4 regions of the Nocardiopsis sp. CNZ308 genome follow, and region 4 is predicted to be linked to each of the others. Evidence: riboswitches for the same ligand, from Rfam matches in the RefSeq annotation. Region 4 holds a riboswitch; each other region holds the start of a gene.

Region 1 (3,924 bases), 1.0 Mb from region 4:
TGGTTGCGGCGCTGGCGCGTGGTGAGCCCGTCGTCGGGGACGACGAGCGGCTGTCCCTTGGGCATCAGGCGGCCCTCTCTCGTACGGCGGTGCCCAGCGCGTGGGCGCTGACCTCGCTGACGGGCATGTGGTCGGCGCCCAGGCGGGCGGCCAGGGAGGCGGCCAGGCCCAGGCGCAGCGGCCCGGACTCCCCGTCCACCACGACGGTGGTCACGCCCAGCCCGGCGACGTGGTCGGCGGCGGTCATGGCGCGGCCCACCGCACCCTTGCCGCCGGTGGCCCGTCCGTCGGTGACCACGACCAGGAGCGGGCGCAGCCTCGGGTCCCGCAGCCGCTCGCGGCGCAGGACGCGGGCCGCCTCCTCCAGTCCCTCGGCCAGCGGGGTGCGCCCCCCGGCGGGCAGGTCGTCGAGGCGGGCCGCGGCCACGTCCACCGAACGGGTCGGCGGCAGCGTGAGTTCGGCCTCGCGTCCCCGGAAGGTGACCAGGCCGACCTTGTCGCGGCGCCGGTAGGCGTCCAGGAGCAGGGACAGGATCGCGGTCTTGACCTCGGTCATGCGCCTGCGCGCCGCCATGGAGCCGGAGGCGTCCACGCAGAACAGCACCAGGTTGGTCTCCTGGCCCTCGCGGACCGCGACGCGCAGGTCGCGGGGGTGCAGCCGCAGTCGGCCGCCGTTCTGGGGCCGCAGAGCGGCGGCCCGCACGGTCTCCACCAGGTGGACCGCGCTGCCCGCGCCCCGGCCGGGCTCGGCGGCGCCGATCCGGCGGCCCCGCGTGCCGACGGCCCGGCTGCGCCTGCCGTCGGCGCCCTCTCCGGAGCCCCGCACGGTGAGCAGCCGGGTCCGGTAGGGGGCGGCGGCCCTGGCGGTGGCCGGGGAGGCGCCGGAGGGGCGGGGTTCGGGGGAGTCGCCCTCGGCGTCCTCGGGCGCGTGCTCGGCGGAGGCGGGGGAGTGCTCCGGGTCGGGCTGTTCGCCGCCGGAGGTCTCGGCTTCCCCGGTGTCCCCGACGTTGTCCGGGGGACTGGCGTTGTCGGAGGGGTCCTGTGGGTCCTGTGCGTCCGACGGGGTTTCGGAACCGTCGTCGTCGGTCCCCCGCGGGCCCGGCGGCTCCGGGGGGTCGGGCGGCGGTTCCTCGTCGCCCAGGATCCGGTCCAGGAGTTCCTCGTCGAGTCCCGGCGCGTCGAAGGGGTTGCGCCGTCGTCGGTGCGGCAGGGCGAGCGTGGCGGCGCGGCGGATGTCGGCCCGGGTGACCGAGGTCCGGCCCGACCAGGCCGCGTGCGCCATCGCCGTGCGCGCGGTCACGATGTCGGCGCGCAGGCCGTCCACGTCGTAGGCCGCGCACACCTCGGCGATCTTCAGCAGAGCCGCCTCGGACAGGTGCACCCGGCCCAGCGCCTCCCGGGCCGCCGCGATGCGTTCGGCCAGGGCCTTCTCGGCCTCGTGGTAGCGCCCGGCGAAGGCGGCGGGGTCGGCGTCGTGGGACATGCGCCTGCGCACCACCTCGGCGCGGACCGCGGGCTCGGACGGCGCGGCGACCTCGACGGTGAGTCCGAACCGGTCCAAGAGCTGCGGGCGCAGCTCGCCCTCCTCGGGGTTCATGGTGCCGATGAGCAGGAACCGGGCCGCGTGCTCCACGGAGAACCCGTCGCGCTCCACGGTGACCCGGCCGGTCGCGGCGGCGTCCAGGAGCAGGTCGACCAGGTGGTCGTGCAGGAGGTTGACCTCGTCGACGTAGAGGATGCCGCGGTGGGCCCGGGCCAGCAGGCCGGGTTCGTAGGCGACCCTGCCGTGGGTGAGGGCCTGTTCCAGGTGCAGGGAGCCCAGGACGCGGTCCTCGGTGGCGCCGACGGGCAGTTCGACCAGGCGCACCGGGCGGCTCTCCACGGTGGTGCCGGACCCGAAGGGCCCGTCGGGGGAGTGCTGCGCCGGGTCGGCGGGGTCCACGGAGAACCGGTCGCCCTGGTAGACGTCGACGGGCGGCAGGAGGGAGGCCAGGGCCCGGACCGCGGTGGACTTGGCGGTGCCCTTCTCGCCGCGTACCAGGACGCCGCCGATCTCCGGGGAGACGCTGGTGAGGACGAGGGACAGGCCCAGGTCGTCGAGTTCCTCGGCGTCGCAGCCGACGATCGCGGAAAAGGGGTAGTGCGGTGACCGCAATGGCATGTAGAGGCTCCCGCTCATGTCGCCATCGGTAAGGGACGGGCGCGAGGCCGGTCTTCGGACTTGCCGGGTCCTTCCTGGACGGAAGGCTCGGTTCACCGCAGCGGGCCTGTGCCGGAGTCTCACCGGGCTTCCCAGATTCTCCCCGTCGGCCGTCCCCACCGTTTCCGATGGCTGGGCCGTTGGGGCACCTCATGCCTGCCGCCACGATAGCGTCCGGGGAATGAAGGACGACAGCCGCCCTCCCGTCACCCACCACCGCCCGGATGCCGCTGCGCGGGGGAGTGGTGCACCCTCAACGGACGCCTGCGGCGCGGAGCCCCCTCCCGTCACCCACCACCGCCCGGATGCCGCTGCGCGGGGGAGTGGTGCACCCTCAACGGACGCCTGCGGCGCGGAGCCTCCTCCCGTCACCCGCCACCGCCCGGATGCCGCTGCGCGGGAGGACGGGACCTCCCCGCCCACCGGGCACCGGATCACCGTCGTCGGCATCGGCGCGGAGGGCTGGTCCGGCCTGCCCGAGCGGCTGCGCGCGCTCGTCCTGGCCGCCGACACGGTCCTGGGCGGGCGCAGGCACCTGGCGATGCTCCCCGACCGGCCCCGGCAGCGCCGCCAGGCCTGGCCCTCACCCCTGCGCGAGGGGCTGCCGCCACTGCTGGCCTCCCTCGACGACGCTTCCGCTGACGGCGCCGCCAGCGACAGCGCCTCCCCCGTCGGCCCCTCCACCGTGGCGCTGGCCTCCGGCGACCCCCTGGTGTCCGGTATCGCCACCACCCTGATCGACCTGCTGGGCGCGGACGCCGTGCGGGTGGAACCCGCGGTCTCCTCGGTCGCCCTGGCCCGCGCCCGCATGGGCTGGCCCGCCGAACGCTGCGCGGTGGTGGGCCTGGTCGGCCGCGACCCCCGCCTGCTGCTGCGCCAGCTCGCCCCCGGCCACCGCGTCCTGGTGCTCTCCTCCGACGGTGCCACCCCCGCCGCGGTCGCCGCCCTGCTGGTCGGCGCGGGCTACGGCGCCAGCCGGATGACCGTGCTGGGCGACCTGGGCGCGGACTCCGAGTCGCGCCTGGAGACCACCGCCGACCACTGGCTCGCCTCACCTCCCGGCACGGTGCCCCCGCTGCACGTGCTGGCCCTGGAACTCCTCGGCCCGCCCGGCCACGGCCTGGTCGCGGGGCTGCCCGACGACGCCTTCGAACACGACGGGCAGCTCACCAAGCGCGACCTGCGCGCCTCGGCGCTGGCCCGCCTGGCTCCCTCGCCGGGCCAGCACCTGTGGGACGTGGGCGCTGGCGCGGGGTCGGTCGGCATCGAGTGGATGCGCGCCCACCCCTCCTGCACCGCCACGGCGGTGGAGGCCCACCCCGAACGGGCCGCGCGGATCGGCCGCAACGCGGGCCGCCTCGGTGTTCCCGGCCTGGAGGTGGTCACTGGCCGCGCGCCGGACGCGCTGGCCGGGCTGCCCGCGCCCGACGCGGTGTTCGTCGGCGGCGGCGCGACCCGGCCGGGCGTGCTCGACGCCTGCCTGGGGGCGCTGCGGCCGGGAGGGCGGATCGTGGTGCACGGGGTGACGCTGGAGACCGAGCAGCTGCTCGCCGATGCCCACCGGCGCCACGGGGGCGAGCTGACCCGGATCGCCGTCGAGACCACCGCGCCCATCGGCGGGTTCACCGGCTGGACGCCCGCCCGCACGGTCACCCAGTGGTTCCTGGCGGTGCTGCCCTGACCCTCCGCCGCGCCGCTTCGCGCCCAGGGGTCGGGAGCACGGG
Region 2 (3,924 bases), 1.0 Mb from region 4:
CGCGCTGCTGGTCCAGGGGGCGAGCGTGGGCGACCTGTTCGCCGCGGTCGTCTCCGGCTTCACCACCGACATGCTGCCGCAGGGGGACGGGGTCTCCGACGTCCTGGCCGAGCTGGTGAACCGGGGCGGGCTGTACTCGATGTACAACTCGGCGTTCTTCGTCTTCTGCGCCTTCTTCTTCGCCTCGGCGCTGGAGAAGTCGGGCGTGCTGCGGGTCCTGCTGGAGGGGCTCATCGCCCGGCTGCGGTCCACGGGCAGCCTCATCCTCACCACCCTGCTCTCCGGCTTCACCATCATCAACGGCACCTCCAACGCCCTGGTGACCTTCTTCCTGGTCAAGGACGTCTACGGCGACGCCTACCGGGCCAGGAACCTGCACCCGGTCAACTTGTCGCGCAGCATGGAGGACTCGGTCACGATCACCGAGGTGCTGATGCCCTGGACGGTGTCGGGCGTCTTCTTCGCCACGACCCTGGGCGTGGCCAACTTCGAGTTCCTGCCGTGGGCGGTGTTCAACTGGAGCGGTTTCCTGTTCTCCGCCCTGATCGCCTTCCTCGCGCCGCTGACCCGGGGCTTCGGCGTCCGCCGCCTCGAACCGGAGCAAGAGCGCTCCACGACCTGAGCCCCGCCCGGGGCGGCCACGCGAAAAGGGGAGCGGAGCACGTGCGGGGCACGTGCTCCGCTCCCCTCGGACGCGAAGGCGATCAGGTCGGCGGCCACGGCGGGGCGGGGGCTCGCGGCCCTCCCCGTCCGGCCGGTCGGTCGGTCGGAAGGCTCCCGCTGGCGGGGGCCGTCCACGACCGTCCGCGAAGGCGGCACCTACCGGCCCTTCTTCATGTCCTCCTTGCCCTGGCGCAGGCGCCCCTTGGCCATCTCGGCGCGACCCTCGTTCTTCATGCGGTCGTTGCCGGTGGCCTTGCCGGTGGTCTCCTTGGCCTTGCCCTTGACCATCTCGGCCTGGCTGCGGCCCTTCTCACTGGCGCTCATGCTCTTCCTCCTTCGGTGGTTCCCGCGAGGAGCGGCGTACTGCTCTGCGAACCGCCCCTCTCCCCGTCCCCTGCCCGAAACAAGAAACCCTAAAATCCCCGCAAAACCCTCGAAACGCTCCACGCCCGCCGCCACCACCGCTGTTCCGCCCGAACACGGGCCGGGATCGGGCCCGCGAACCCGCGTCGCCGCCCCACCTCCGCGCCCGGACACCGAACCCCGCCCCTTCTCCGGGCCGCCCCGGGCGCGGGCAGCCGCACGGGGCGCCGGTCGGCCCCGCGGGCTCCGGGCCGACGCGGAGCCGGGTACCGCCTTCACCCCAGCGCGAACCGCCGCGTCCGGGAGCGGGCCGCGCCTCCCGGGCTCCGGGTCCCACCACGGCGCCCCGGCGCGGTACCGGTCCGCGCCCCTTCGGGGGAAGGCCCCCGGACCTGGCCCGGGAGGGGAACGGTACCCTCGTCGAGCCAGTCGAACTCCACCTCGTGGGGCAGGGAACCCGGTGCGAATCCGGGGCTGACGCGCAGCGGTGAGGGTGACGGGCGGGCACGCCCCGGGGACGCGGTTCCCCGGGACAGCCACTGGAGCGCACGCTCCGGGAAGGCGCTCCGCACCGGTCGATCCCGAGTCCGAAGACCTGCTGGCGCTGGCGGTGACGGGCCGCCAGGTCAACCGAGGACCCCGCGAACGGGTCCCTGACCAGAAGGACGCGCATGTCCCCGATGGGCTCCCCATCCCCCACCGTCCGCGCCCGGCGCGACCGCTGCCCGGGCGCCCTGCGGCCCTGGCCCGCCGACGACGGGCTGCTGGTCCGGCTCCGGCTCGTCGGCGGCAGGCTCCCCGCCCGTTCGCTGCGCGCCCTGGCCGCCGTGGCCCAGGAGTACGGCGACGGCCGGATCCACGTCACCGGGCGGGCCAACGTGCAGCTGCGCGCCCTGCCCGGAAGCGGGGGGCGGCTCTCCCCCGAAGTGCTCCGGGCCCTGGAGGGAACCGGACTGCTGCCCTCGCCCTCCCACGAACTGGTCCGCAACATCATGGTCTCCCCCCGCACGGGGCTCGGGGGCGGAAGGGCGGACCTGCGGCCCGTGGCCGCCGGGCTGGACGGGCTGCTGTGCGCCGAACCGCGCCGCGCCGCCCTTCCCGGCCGCTTCCTCTTCGTCCTGGACGACGGAAGCGGCGACCTGCTGGAGCGCTCCTGCGACCTGGGGCTCGTCGCCCTCGACGCGCACACCGCCCAGCTCAGGGCCGGGGAGCACTGGGGTCCGCTGACCCCGCTGGAGGAGGCCGCGGCCGCGCTCGTGCGCCTCGCCGACCGGTTCCTGGATCTGCGCGGGGACGGCCCCGGCGCCCCCTGGCACGTGGCCGAGCTCCCCTCGCCCCTGACCGACCCGGTACCGCCCGACCCGGGGCTGCCCGAACCCGCGCCGCCGCTGCCCTACGGCCCGCTGCCCGGGATCGGACGGCACGTCCCCGTGCCCGAGGACGGCCTGGACCGGGCCGCCGCCGACGCGCTCGCCGCCGAAGCCGTCGAGGCCGGGTCCGGCGAACTCGTCGTGACGCCGTGGCGCGCCGTCCTCGTTCCCGGGGAGGCGCGGTGACCTCCCCGAGAAGACCGAACCGGCACTACGAGTACGCCGACGACGGGCCCGCCATCTACGCCGACTCCTTCGCCACCATCCGGCGCGAGGCCCGCCTCGACCACCTGCCCGCCAACGCCGAACGGCTCGCCGTGCGGATGATCCACGGCACCGGCCAGGTCGACCTCGCCGACGACCTCGTCGTCCACCCCGATCTGGTGCCCGCGGCGCGCGCCGCCCTCCGGGCCGGTGCGCCGATCCTGTGCGACGCGCGCATGGTGGCCTCCGGTGTGACCGCGAGCCGCCTGCCCAGCGACAACGAGGTGCTCTGCCTCTTGGGCGACGAACGGGTGCCCGGCCTGGCCAGAGAGTGGGGCACCACCCGCACGGCCGCCGCGGTGTCGCTGTGGGAGCCGCTGCTCGACGGCGCCGTGGTCGCCGTCGGCAACGCGCCCACCGCCCTGTTCCACCTTCTGGAGATGCTGATCGACGGCGCACCGCGGCCCGCCGCGATCGTCGGCTGCCCGGTCGGCTTCGTCGGCGCCGCCGAGTCCAAGCAGGCGCTGACCGAACTGCGCGACCGGCACGGCCTCGACGTGCCCTACGTGACCGCGCGCGGCCGCCGCGGGGGTTCGGCGATGACCTCCTCGGCCCTCAACGCACTCGCCAAGGAGGAAGAGTGACCGGCCGTTTCCACGGCGTCGGCGTCGGCCCGGGCGACCCCGAGCTGATCACCCTCAAGGCGGCCAGGCTCATCGCCGCGGCCGACGTCGTCGCCTACCACGCGGGTGCGGGCAAGGAGTCCAACGCCCGCCGCATCGCCGGCGCGCTGATCCCGGACGGGGTGGTCGAGGAGCGGTTGACCTATCCGGTGACCACCGGGGCGACCGACCACCCGGGCGGCTACGCGGGGGCGCTGGCCGACTTCTACGAGGAGTCCGCCGCCCGGCTGGCCGCCCACCTGGACGCCGGGCGCGACGTCGTCCTGCTCTCGGAGGGCGACCCGCTGTTCTACGGGTCGTACATGTACATGCACGACCGGCTGTCGGAGCGCTACCCCACCGAGATCGTGCCGGGCGTCCCGGCGTTCGCCGCCGCCACGGCCGCCGCTGCCGCCCCGCTGGCCCGGCAGACCGACGTGCTCACCGTGCTGCCCGGCACCCTGCCCGAACCGGAACTGGCCCGCCGCCTGGCCGACACCGACGCGGCCGTGGTCATGAAGCTGGGCCGGACCTTCCCGGCCGTGCGCCGCGCCCTGGCCGCGGCCGGGCGGCTGGAGCACGCGGTGTACGTGGAGCGGGCCTCGATGGGCGGGGAGCGGCGGCTGCCGGTGGCCGAGGTGGACCCGGCGACGGTGCCCTAC
Region 3 (3,924 bases), 2.0 Mb from region 4:
CACCGCCAACCCGGCGACGCGGGCGCGGGCACTGACGAGCACCCCGGGACCGTCGGCCGCGGCCCGCAGCCGGCGCCGGACTCCCGAGGGCACGGTCGTCACGGGCCTCTCCGCCACACGGGGGGCCATCGGCCCGCCTACCCGAACAGGCCGGGGTGCAGGATCCGGGCGACCGTCTCCACCGCGGCCGCGCTGCGCACACCCGCGGAGCGGTCGGCGAAGGTGAACTCCTCCACCTGCTCCTCGGTGACCGCGGTCAGGTTGGCCAGCACGGGATCGGCCGTGATCCGCTCCACGTCCGGGGCGGCGTCGGCGGCGGTCATCCGCGCGTCGCAGCACACGTCGACCAGGATGAAGTCGGGGTCGCGCGCGATCACGTCCTCGACGGCCACGTCGTGGTTGCGCCCGCCGTCCAGGTCGGCGAAGGCGTTGACGCCTCCGGCCAGGCGGATGATCTCGGTGGAGAAGTCCTGCCCGCCGGCCACCCGGAACCCCTGGTCGCTGGGGCGGCCGACCATCACCGAGGGCCGGTCCTCCTCGGGCACGCCGCCCTCCAGGGCCTCGGTGACCCCGCCTATCGTGCCCTCCATGTGCGCGATGACCTCCTCGGCGCGCTCGCGCGCGCCGAACAGGGCGCCCAGGTCCCGCAGGTCGGCGTAGACGTTGTCCATCGTCACCGAGGCCGGGTCGATGGTCGCGTCGGTGCGCCCGTCCCCGCTCGGGCACAGCGGCGCCGGGATCCAGCTGCCGATGCCCAGCTCGCCCAGGGAGGCCCGCGTACCGAGGTTCTCGTCGGTGAACACGTCGTTGAACCCGGCGAGCACGAAGTCGGGCCCGTGGCTGAGCAGTTCCTCCCGGCTGGGCAGGTTGGGGTAGTACTCCTGCCCGGCCTGGGCGTCGGCGTACTCCTCCAGGACGGCGGCGTCCAGGAACGCCGTCCCCACCAGGCGGTCGCTGAGGCCCAGCGCGTGGGCGGTCTCGATGGCGGGCTGGTAGGCGGCGAACACCCGTTCCGGCGGGCTGTCCGCGGCCACGTCGACGCCGCAGTTGCGGATCGTCTCCCCGGCGGCCTCGGGGGAGGGGGCGGCGGAACCCCCGCCGCAGGCGGTCGTGGCCAGGAGCAGGGCGAGGGCGGCGCAGGCGGGCAGGCGGTACCGGACCGCGCGTGTCCCGGTGGGCTTCATCGAACAAACCATCCTTCGTGGTCTGATGACGCGGACGGTCGCAGCCGGTCTCCTGGCTCCCGGAGTCGGGCTCTCGCCCCGCGCCGCTCCCCCTTCCCGGGCCGTGTCCGGCCCGGTGGCGTGTGGGAGGCGCCCTCCGGTCACAGTGGCGAGGACCGCGCCGGACTTCCACCGGCTTCCCGTGCACTGCGACGTCGACGATATGGACTTGTGCTGACAGTCAACGGGCCACGGTAGTGCACGCGGGTCCCCTCCGCGAGACCCGCTCCCCTCCCGACCGACGGCCGGACCCCCGTGAGCCGCCCGACCGGAGGGGGGGAGGACCCGGCGGGGCGGGAGCCCCGCGCCGTGGCCCGCACGGCCGCCGCACCCGGACCGGGCGGGGCACCGTCCGGACGCGTGGCCGGGCCGGGACCGGGCATAGAGGGCCCATGGAACTGATCACGGTGGAGGACGTCCGCGCCGCCCGGGAACGCCTGCGCGGGGAGGTGGTGCGCACCCCGCTGACGGCGGGCCCCGCCGGAGGGCCGCCGTTCCTGCTCAAGCCCGAGAGCCTCCAGCCCACCGGGGCCTTCAAGCTGCGCGGCGCCACCAACGCCGTCGCCCTGCTCGACCCCGGCCAGCGCCGGAGCGGTGTGGTGACCCACTCCTCGGGCAACCACGGCCAGGCGCTCGCCCACGCCGCCGCCCGGCACGGGGTGCCCTGCACCGTCGTCGTCCCCGAGGGCGCGCCCGGGGTGAAGGTCGACCGCATGCGCGCCCTGGGCGCCCGCATCGTCATGGTCGCCCCCCGGGAGCGGGAGGCCACCGCCCGGCGGCTCCGGGACGAGGAGGGGCTCGCCCTCGTCCCGCCCTTCGACGACCCGCGCGTCATCGCGGGCCAGGGCACGGTCGGCCTGGAGGTCCTGGAGCAGTCGCCCGAGGTGGCGACCGTCGTCGTGCCCGTGGGCGGAGGCGGTCTGGCCTCGGGGGTGGCCACCGCCGCGCTGGCCGCCGCGGGCCCGCGCCGCGTCCGCGTCGTGGGGGTGGAACCCGAACTGGCCGCCGACGCCGCCGAGAGCCTGCGCACCGGAAGCCTGGTCACCTGGCCGCCCGAGCGCACCCACCGCACCATGGCCGACGGGGTGCGCGTGTGCCTGTCCGAGCTGACCTTCGCCCACCTGCGCGCCCGCCTGGACGGGGTCGTCACCGTGACCGAGGAGGAGATCGCCCGCGCCGTCGCCGCCCTCGCCCACGGGGCGCGCCTGGTCGCCGAGCCCAGCGGGGCCCTGGCCGCCGCCGCGGTCCTGGCGGGCCGGGTGCCCACCGCGCCCGGCCGCCCGCAGGAGACGGTCGCGGTCGTCTCGGGGGGCAACGCCGACCCGGAGCTGTTCGCCCGCCTGGTGGCGTGAGCCGCGCGACCGTGCGGGGCGGAGGCCGTCCGCCGCAGGTCGGGGGCGCCGCCCCGCCGGGGCGGCGCCGGTGTCAGGCTCGGGAGCCCCCGCCGCCGGTGGGCCCGCTCCCGTTCACGCGCTGCCGCTCGCCGGCGCGCGCCGCCACGGGGTCGTCGCGTCCGGCGGCGCGCGCGGCACGGTCCTCGCGGCGGCGCATGGCCATGTCCGACAGGGCGGCCAGACCGAAGGCGATGACGACGGCGGCGACGATCAGCACGGTCCACAGCGCGGTACCGAAGGAATCGGGGTCGATCATGGGTGCTCCGAGGGGATCGGGGGTTGGACGTGCCGACAGCCCAACCGTAATAGGTGTTAACTTTCGGGCCGAGCGTCAGCGGCGGTGAACTGGGTCATACGCGCGCCACCGCGCGCCCGCCCGCAGCACGTCCGTCCGCCGCACATGGCGAGGGGTCCGGGACGGCGCCGCGGCACCGTCCCGGACCCCTCGCCAGGCGGATCCGGATCCCCTTACAGGATCGAACCGGGGGAGTAGGCGGCCGCCTCCGGGTGCGCGGCCACGATCGCGTCGATCCGCCCCACCACGGCGGCCACCTGGTCGGCGGCGGCGCCGGTGAAGGTGATCCGGTCGGCCAGCAGCGCGTCCAGCTCCTCGCGGCCGAGCGGGAAGCGCTCGTCCTCGGCCAGGCGGTCCAGCAGCCGGTTGCCCGCACCCTCCTGGCGCATGGCCAGGGCCGAGCCCACCGCGTGCTCCTTGATCAGCTCGTGGGCGGTCTCGCGGCCCACCCCGGCGCGCACCGCGGCCATGAGCATCTTGGTCGTGGCCAGGAACGGCAGGTAGCGGTCGAGCTCGGCGGAGACCACCGCGGGGAAGGCCCCGAACTCGTCCAGCACCGTCAGCATCGTCTCCACCAGCCCGTCGAAGGCGAAGAACGCGTCCGGCAGGGCCACCCGGCGCACCACCGAGCAGGACACGTCGCCCTCGTTCCACTGGTCCCCGGCCAGCTCACCGGCCATGGACGCGTACCCGCGCAGGATCACGGTCAGCCCGTTGACCCGCTCGCACGAGCGCGTGTTCATCTTGTGCGGCATGGCCGAGGAGCCCACCTGGCCCTCGGCGAACCCCTCGGTGACCAGCTCGTGCCCGGCCATCAGGCGGATCGTCTTGGCCAGCGACGAGGGACCGGCGGCCAGCTGCACCAGCGCGGTCAGCACCTCGAAGTCCAGCGAGCGCGGGTAGACCTGGCCCACGCTGGTGAAGCGCCGCTCGAACCCGAGGTGGGAGGCCACCTCGTCCTCCAGCGCGCTGAGCGCGGCCCGGTCCCCGCCCAGCAGGTCCAGCATGTCCT
Region 4 (3,924 bases):
GTCCCCGCGCCACTCGGTGACCCCGTCCCCCGGCTCCGCCGCCACCACCGTGATCAGTTCCGGCTCCTCGCCGCCCCCGGAGGCGATCCCCTCGGTGCCGCACGCGGCCAGGGGCAGGACCAGCGCGGCCAGCGCCGCCCCGGGCCACCGGGTTCTGCGCTCCCACGGCCGGTTCCCCCCGGCCCCGGGACGGGGGGCGGCCTCGTTCGGGTGGATTCGAGTCGACGACAACACCGGACTCCCTCATCCCTCAGCGGGTGGCCAACACGGCTGCTGCTGGGAGCAACATAGGGGACGCCGTCACCCGTCCCGGGGCGGTGACCACATGTGGTCACCGCCCCGGGACGGGCAACGCGCCGGAGACCGGGAACACCCGCGCGGGGCGCCCTTTCCGGCCCCACCCGGTGCCCCGCACGGCTCTTCGTCCCGTGCGTCCCACCGGCCGCGGCCCCGAAGCCCTCCCGGGGCCATCCTCACCCGGGACCGCCCGCCGAGCCGTGACGCCGCGCCCTTCAGGCCCCCTCGGAAGCCTCCTCGGCCCCATCGGCGGGCTCACCGGCCTCCTCGGAGGGGTCGGCGCCCTCCTCCGGGGCGTCGGGGACCCCGTCCATGTGGCTCTGGCCGGGGGTCGTGGTCCCCAGCAGCTGGGACACCGTGACCATGGTGTACCCCTGCTCGTCCAGTTCCCGGATGGCCGTGCGGGAGGCGTCGACGGTGGTGCCGTGGATGTCGTGCATGAGGATGATCGCCCCGTCCGAAGCGCCCTCCAGCACCCGGTCGTGGATCACCGAGGCCTTGCGGTCCTTCCAGTCGAGGGTGTCCACGCTCCACAGGATCTGGGCCAGGCCCATGTCCTCGGTCACCGAGGCCACGCCCTCGTCGGTCGAGCCGTAGGGCGGGCGCATGAGGTCCATGGTGTAGCCGGTCTCGCGGTACACCAGCGCCTGCACGACGTCCAGGTCCGCGCGCACCCCTCCCGCGCCCAGACCGGCCAGGTCGGGGTGGTTCAGGGTGTGGTTGGCGATCTCGTGCCCCTCAGCATAGGCGCGCCGCACCGTGTGCGGGTGCTCCATGACGGGGTTGCCGGTGACGAAGAACGTGGCCCGCGCGTCGTACTCGGCGAGGACGTCCAGCAGTTCGGGGGTGCGCTCGCCGGGGCCGTCGTCGTAGGTCAGCGCCACGCACGTGGTTTCGGGGTCGGAGCAGTCGACGTCGGGGTCCACCGCGGGCACCTGTCCGGGCACGGCGCCCTCCTCCTGGCCGTCCTTGTCGGCCCGGGGCGGGGCGGCGATGGAGAAGTCCTCCACGCCCACGGTCGCGGCGTCGCGCACGCGCAGGCCCAGCTCGGACAGCAGGCCCTCGGCCTCACCGGCGGCGACCACCGCGCGCGTGCGGCCCTCCTCCGCCGGGGCCACCTGCCCGGCGTCGAACTCCACGATCAGGTCCCCGTCGGGGTTGAAGCCCACCGAGTCGTACAGGGAGCTGATCGGGTGGATGACGCCGGGGTCGGCCGGGCCCTCCCCGTCCTCCCCGCTTCCGACGGCGCCGCGCACCAGGCCGTTGAGCTCCTCCAGCTGCTCCTGGCCGCCGACCAGCGCGGCGGAGGGGTGGTGTGCCGCGGTCCCGGTGTCGTACCAGTAGGTGGTGTACCCCTCCCGGGACCCCTCGGAGTCGGTCTCCACCCGGGTCACGCGGACCCCCAGCAGGCCGTCGCGCGCCGCGGTCAGGTTCCACCCCGCCTCGAAGGAGACCGCGCCGGGGTTGGCGGCCTCGAAGGCGTGCACCTCGTCGGTCAGCTCACGCTCCAGGAAGTCGGCCAGCGGCTCGGCGTTGGGGATCACCGGGTAGGTCACCGCGACGGAGATCTCCCCGTCGTAGGGCAGCTCGGCCTCCTCCACGCCCGCCACCGCGGCCGGGTCCACCTCGGTGAGCCCGTCGGGCTCACCGGAGGCCGGGGGCGGCGGCTCGCTCTCGGAGACCGGCGCTTCGTGCGTCCGCGGCCCGGGCTCGGGCTCTCCGGAGGAGCGGGTGGCCAACAACACCATGCCCGCCAGGACCGCCAGGGCTACCACGACCGTGATCAGGGGGTGGTCCGGTGCCATGGCGAGGCGGGACTGCTTACTCACGAGGGAATCTCCACGTTCATCGCTCAGACGAACGTCCGCGGGGAGCAGAGGGGAGCTCACCCGCGCAACGCTTGACTTCGTGTGTGACGCCGGCCGAAGGACGGGGGTTCTCACCGTTCGGGCCGGGCGCATGGGGCCGCACGCCGGGTGCAGGGGCGAAGGGGGCCCTCCCTATACTTGCAGCCGTGGAAGGTACATGATCCACCCCCGCGTCCCGGGCCCGGCCCGGAACGGGCGGGGCGGAACCATGTCGCAAGAGGGAACCCGGTGTGAGTCCGGGACTGCCCCGCAGCGGTATGGGGGAACGAACGTCGCCATGAGCACTGGTAGTGCCGGTCGCGGAGACCGCACACCGGGAAGCGGCGGCCAGTAGGAGGAGCGGTGTCGACACCGCCCGCGCCCCCGAGTCCGAAGACCTGCCTCCACCCGGCGACGCACCCGCGGCGCCGGTGGTCCCGCGCCCCGAGGGAGGGCCGGAGGCGGTGGCAGGTCCGGTGCGCGCCCGCGGCGCGTCCGCCGGCGTGCCCGCCCTCTCCTCCTCGCGGCCGGTACCCGGCTTTCGACGAGGGAGAGAAGCTCATGACCACGACCCCCGCGCCGTCCGCGGCCCCGGGCGGACCACGCCCCTCCGTGCGCTCGACAGTGCACGGCTACCCGCGCATCGGCCCCGCCCGCGAGCTCAAGCGCGCCTGCGAGTCCCACTGGAGGGGCCGCACCACCGCCCGCGAACTGGACGCGGTCGCCGCCGGGCTGCGCCTGGGCGTCTACGCCCAGCTGCGCGAGGCCGGTGTCGACGACATCCCCTCCAACACGTTCTCCTACTACGACCACGTGCTGGACACCGCTGTCCTGTTCGACCTGGTCCCCTCCCGCTTCGCCCCTCCCGCCGCGGCGCCGGACCGCGAGGAGGAGCTGCGCCGCTACTTCGCGCTCGCCCGCGGCGAACAGGGCGCCCCGCCGCTGGAGATGACCAAGTGGTTCGACACGAACTACCACTACCTGGTCCCCGAGCTCTCGCCCGGCAGCCGTCCCCGCCTGGTGGGTGACAAGCCCGTCGCCGAGTTCCGCGAGGCCGCCGAGGCGGGTTTCCACACCCGCCCGGTCCTGGTCGGTCCGCTCACCTTCCTGATGCTGGCCAAGCCCGCCGACGGCGCCCCCGAGGGCTGGGAACCCGTCCAGCTGCTCGACCAGCTCCTGGAGGCCTACGTCCAGCTGTTCGGCGACCTGCGGGCCGCGGGCGCCACCGAGGTCCAGTTGGACGAGCCGATCCTGGCCACCGACGAGGGCCGCGCCGCCGTCGGCCACCTGGAGCGCGCCTACCAGCACCTGGGCGCGGTCACCGACCGCCCCTCCCTGCTGGTGTCCACCTACTTCGGCTCCATCGGCTCCGCCGCCCTGCGCGTCCTCAAGGACTCCGCGGTCGAGGCGGTCGGCCTGGACCTGGTCACCGACGACGAGGGCGTGGACGACCTGGTGCGGGTCTCCGGCCTGGGCGCCACCCGCCTGGTCGCGGGCGTGGTGGAGGGGCGCAACGTCTGGCGCACCGACATCCCGGCCGCCGTCGCCGTGCTCGGCACCCTGCTCGCCCTCACCGACGAGCTGACCGTGAGCACCTCCTGCTCCCTGCTGCACGTGCCCCTGGACCTGGACGCCGAGACCTCCCTGGCCCCCGAGCTGCGCGGGTCCCTGGCCTTCGCCAGGCAGAAGGCCCAGGAGACGGCCCTGCTCGGCCGCGTGCTGTCCGAGGGGTCCGAGGCCGAGCACACCGGACGGGGCGGCGTCCGTCCCCCCGCCTTCA

The links. Region 4 has a riboswitch for cobalamin ahead of metE (5-methyltetrahydropteroyltriglutamate--homocysteine S-methyltransferase). Riboswitches for the same ligand answer to the same signal wherever they lie in the genome.
Region 1: another riboswitch for cobalamin. It lies ahead of EV372_RS22445 (VWA domain-containing protein); the one in region 4 lies ahead of metE (5-methyltetrahydropteroyltriglutamate--homocysteine S-methyltransferase).
Region 2: another riboswitch for cobalamin. It lies ahead of EV372_RS22470 (nitrite reductase); the one in region 4 lies ahead of metE (5-methyltetrahydropteroyltriglutamate--homocysteine S-methyltransferase).
Region 3: another riboswitch for cobalamin. It lies ahead of EV372_RS27090 (ABC transporter substrate-binding protein); the one in region 4 lies ahead of metE (5-methyltetrahydropteroyltriglutamate--homocysteine S-methyltransferase).

What each region holds. Positions count from the first base shown of each region.
Region 1 covers NZ_SHKJ01000001.1:5,247,061-5,250,984, forward strand. The annotation lists gene cobO (cob(I)yrinic acid a,c-diamide adenosyltransferase) at 1-65, opposite strand, end outside; gene EV372_RS22445 (VWA domain-containing protein) at 65-2,155, opposite strand; cobalamin riboswitch at 2,190-2,331, opposite strand; gene cbiE (bifunctional cobalt-precorrin-7 (C(5))-methyltransferase CbiE/decarboxylating cobalt-precorrin-6B (C(15))-methyltransferase CbiT) at 2,382-3,881, shown strand.
Region 2 covers NZ_SHKJ01000001.1:5,252,708-5,256,631, reverse strand. The annotation lists gene nhaC (Na+/H+ antiporter NhaC) at 1-622, shown strand, start outside; gene EV372_RS22475 (CsbD family protein) at 820-987, opposite strand; cobalamin riboswitch at 1,437-1,643, shown strand; gene EV372_RS22470 (nitrite reductase) at 1,698-2,582, shown strand; gene EV372_RS22465 (precorrin-8X methylmutase) at 2,579-3,244, shown strand; gene EV372_RS22460 (precorrin-2 C(20)-methyltransferase) at 3,241-3,924, shown strand, end outside.
Region 3 covers NZ_SHKJ01000001.1:6,269,184-6,273,107, reverse strand. The annotation lists gene EV372_RS27095 (iron ABC transporter permease) at 1-129, opposite strand, end outside; gene EV372_RS27090 (ABC transporter substrate-binding protein) at 138-1,184, opposite strand; cobalamin riboswitch at 1,210-1,390, opposite strand; gene EV372_RS27085 (threonine/serine dehydratase family protein) at 1,616-2,575, shown strand; gene EV372_RS27080 (histidine kinase) at 2,649-2,873, opposite strand; gene purB (adenylosuccinate lyase) at 3,086-3,924, opposite strand, start outside.
Region 4 covers NZ_SHKJ01000001.1:4,239,293-4,243,216, forward strand. The annotation lists gene EV372_RS18290 (polysaccharide deacetylase family protein) at 1-231, opposite strand, end outside; gene EV372_RS18295 (polysaccharide deacetylase family protein) at 513-2,102, opposite strand; cobalamin riboswitch at 2,384-2,544, shown strand; gene metE (5-methyltetrahydropteroyltriglutamate--homocysteine S-methyltransferase) at 2,706-3,924, shown strand, end outside.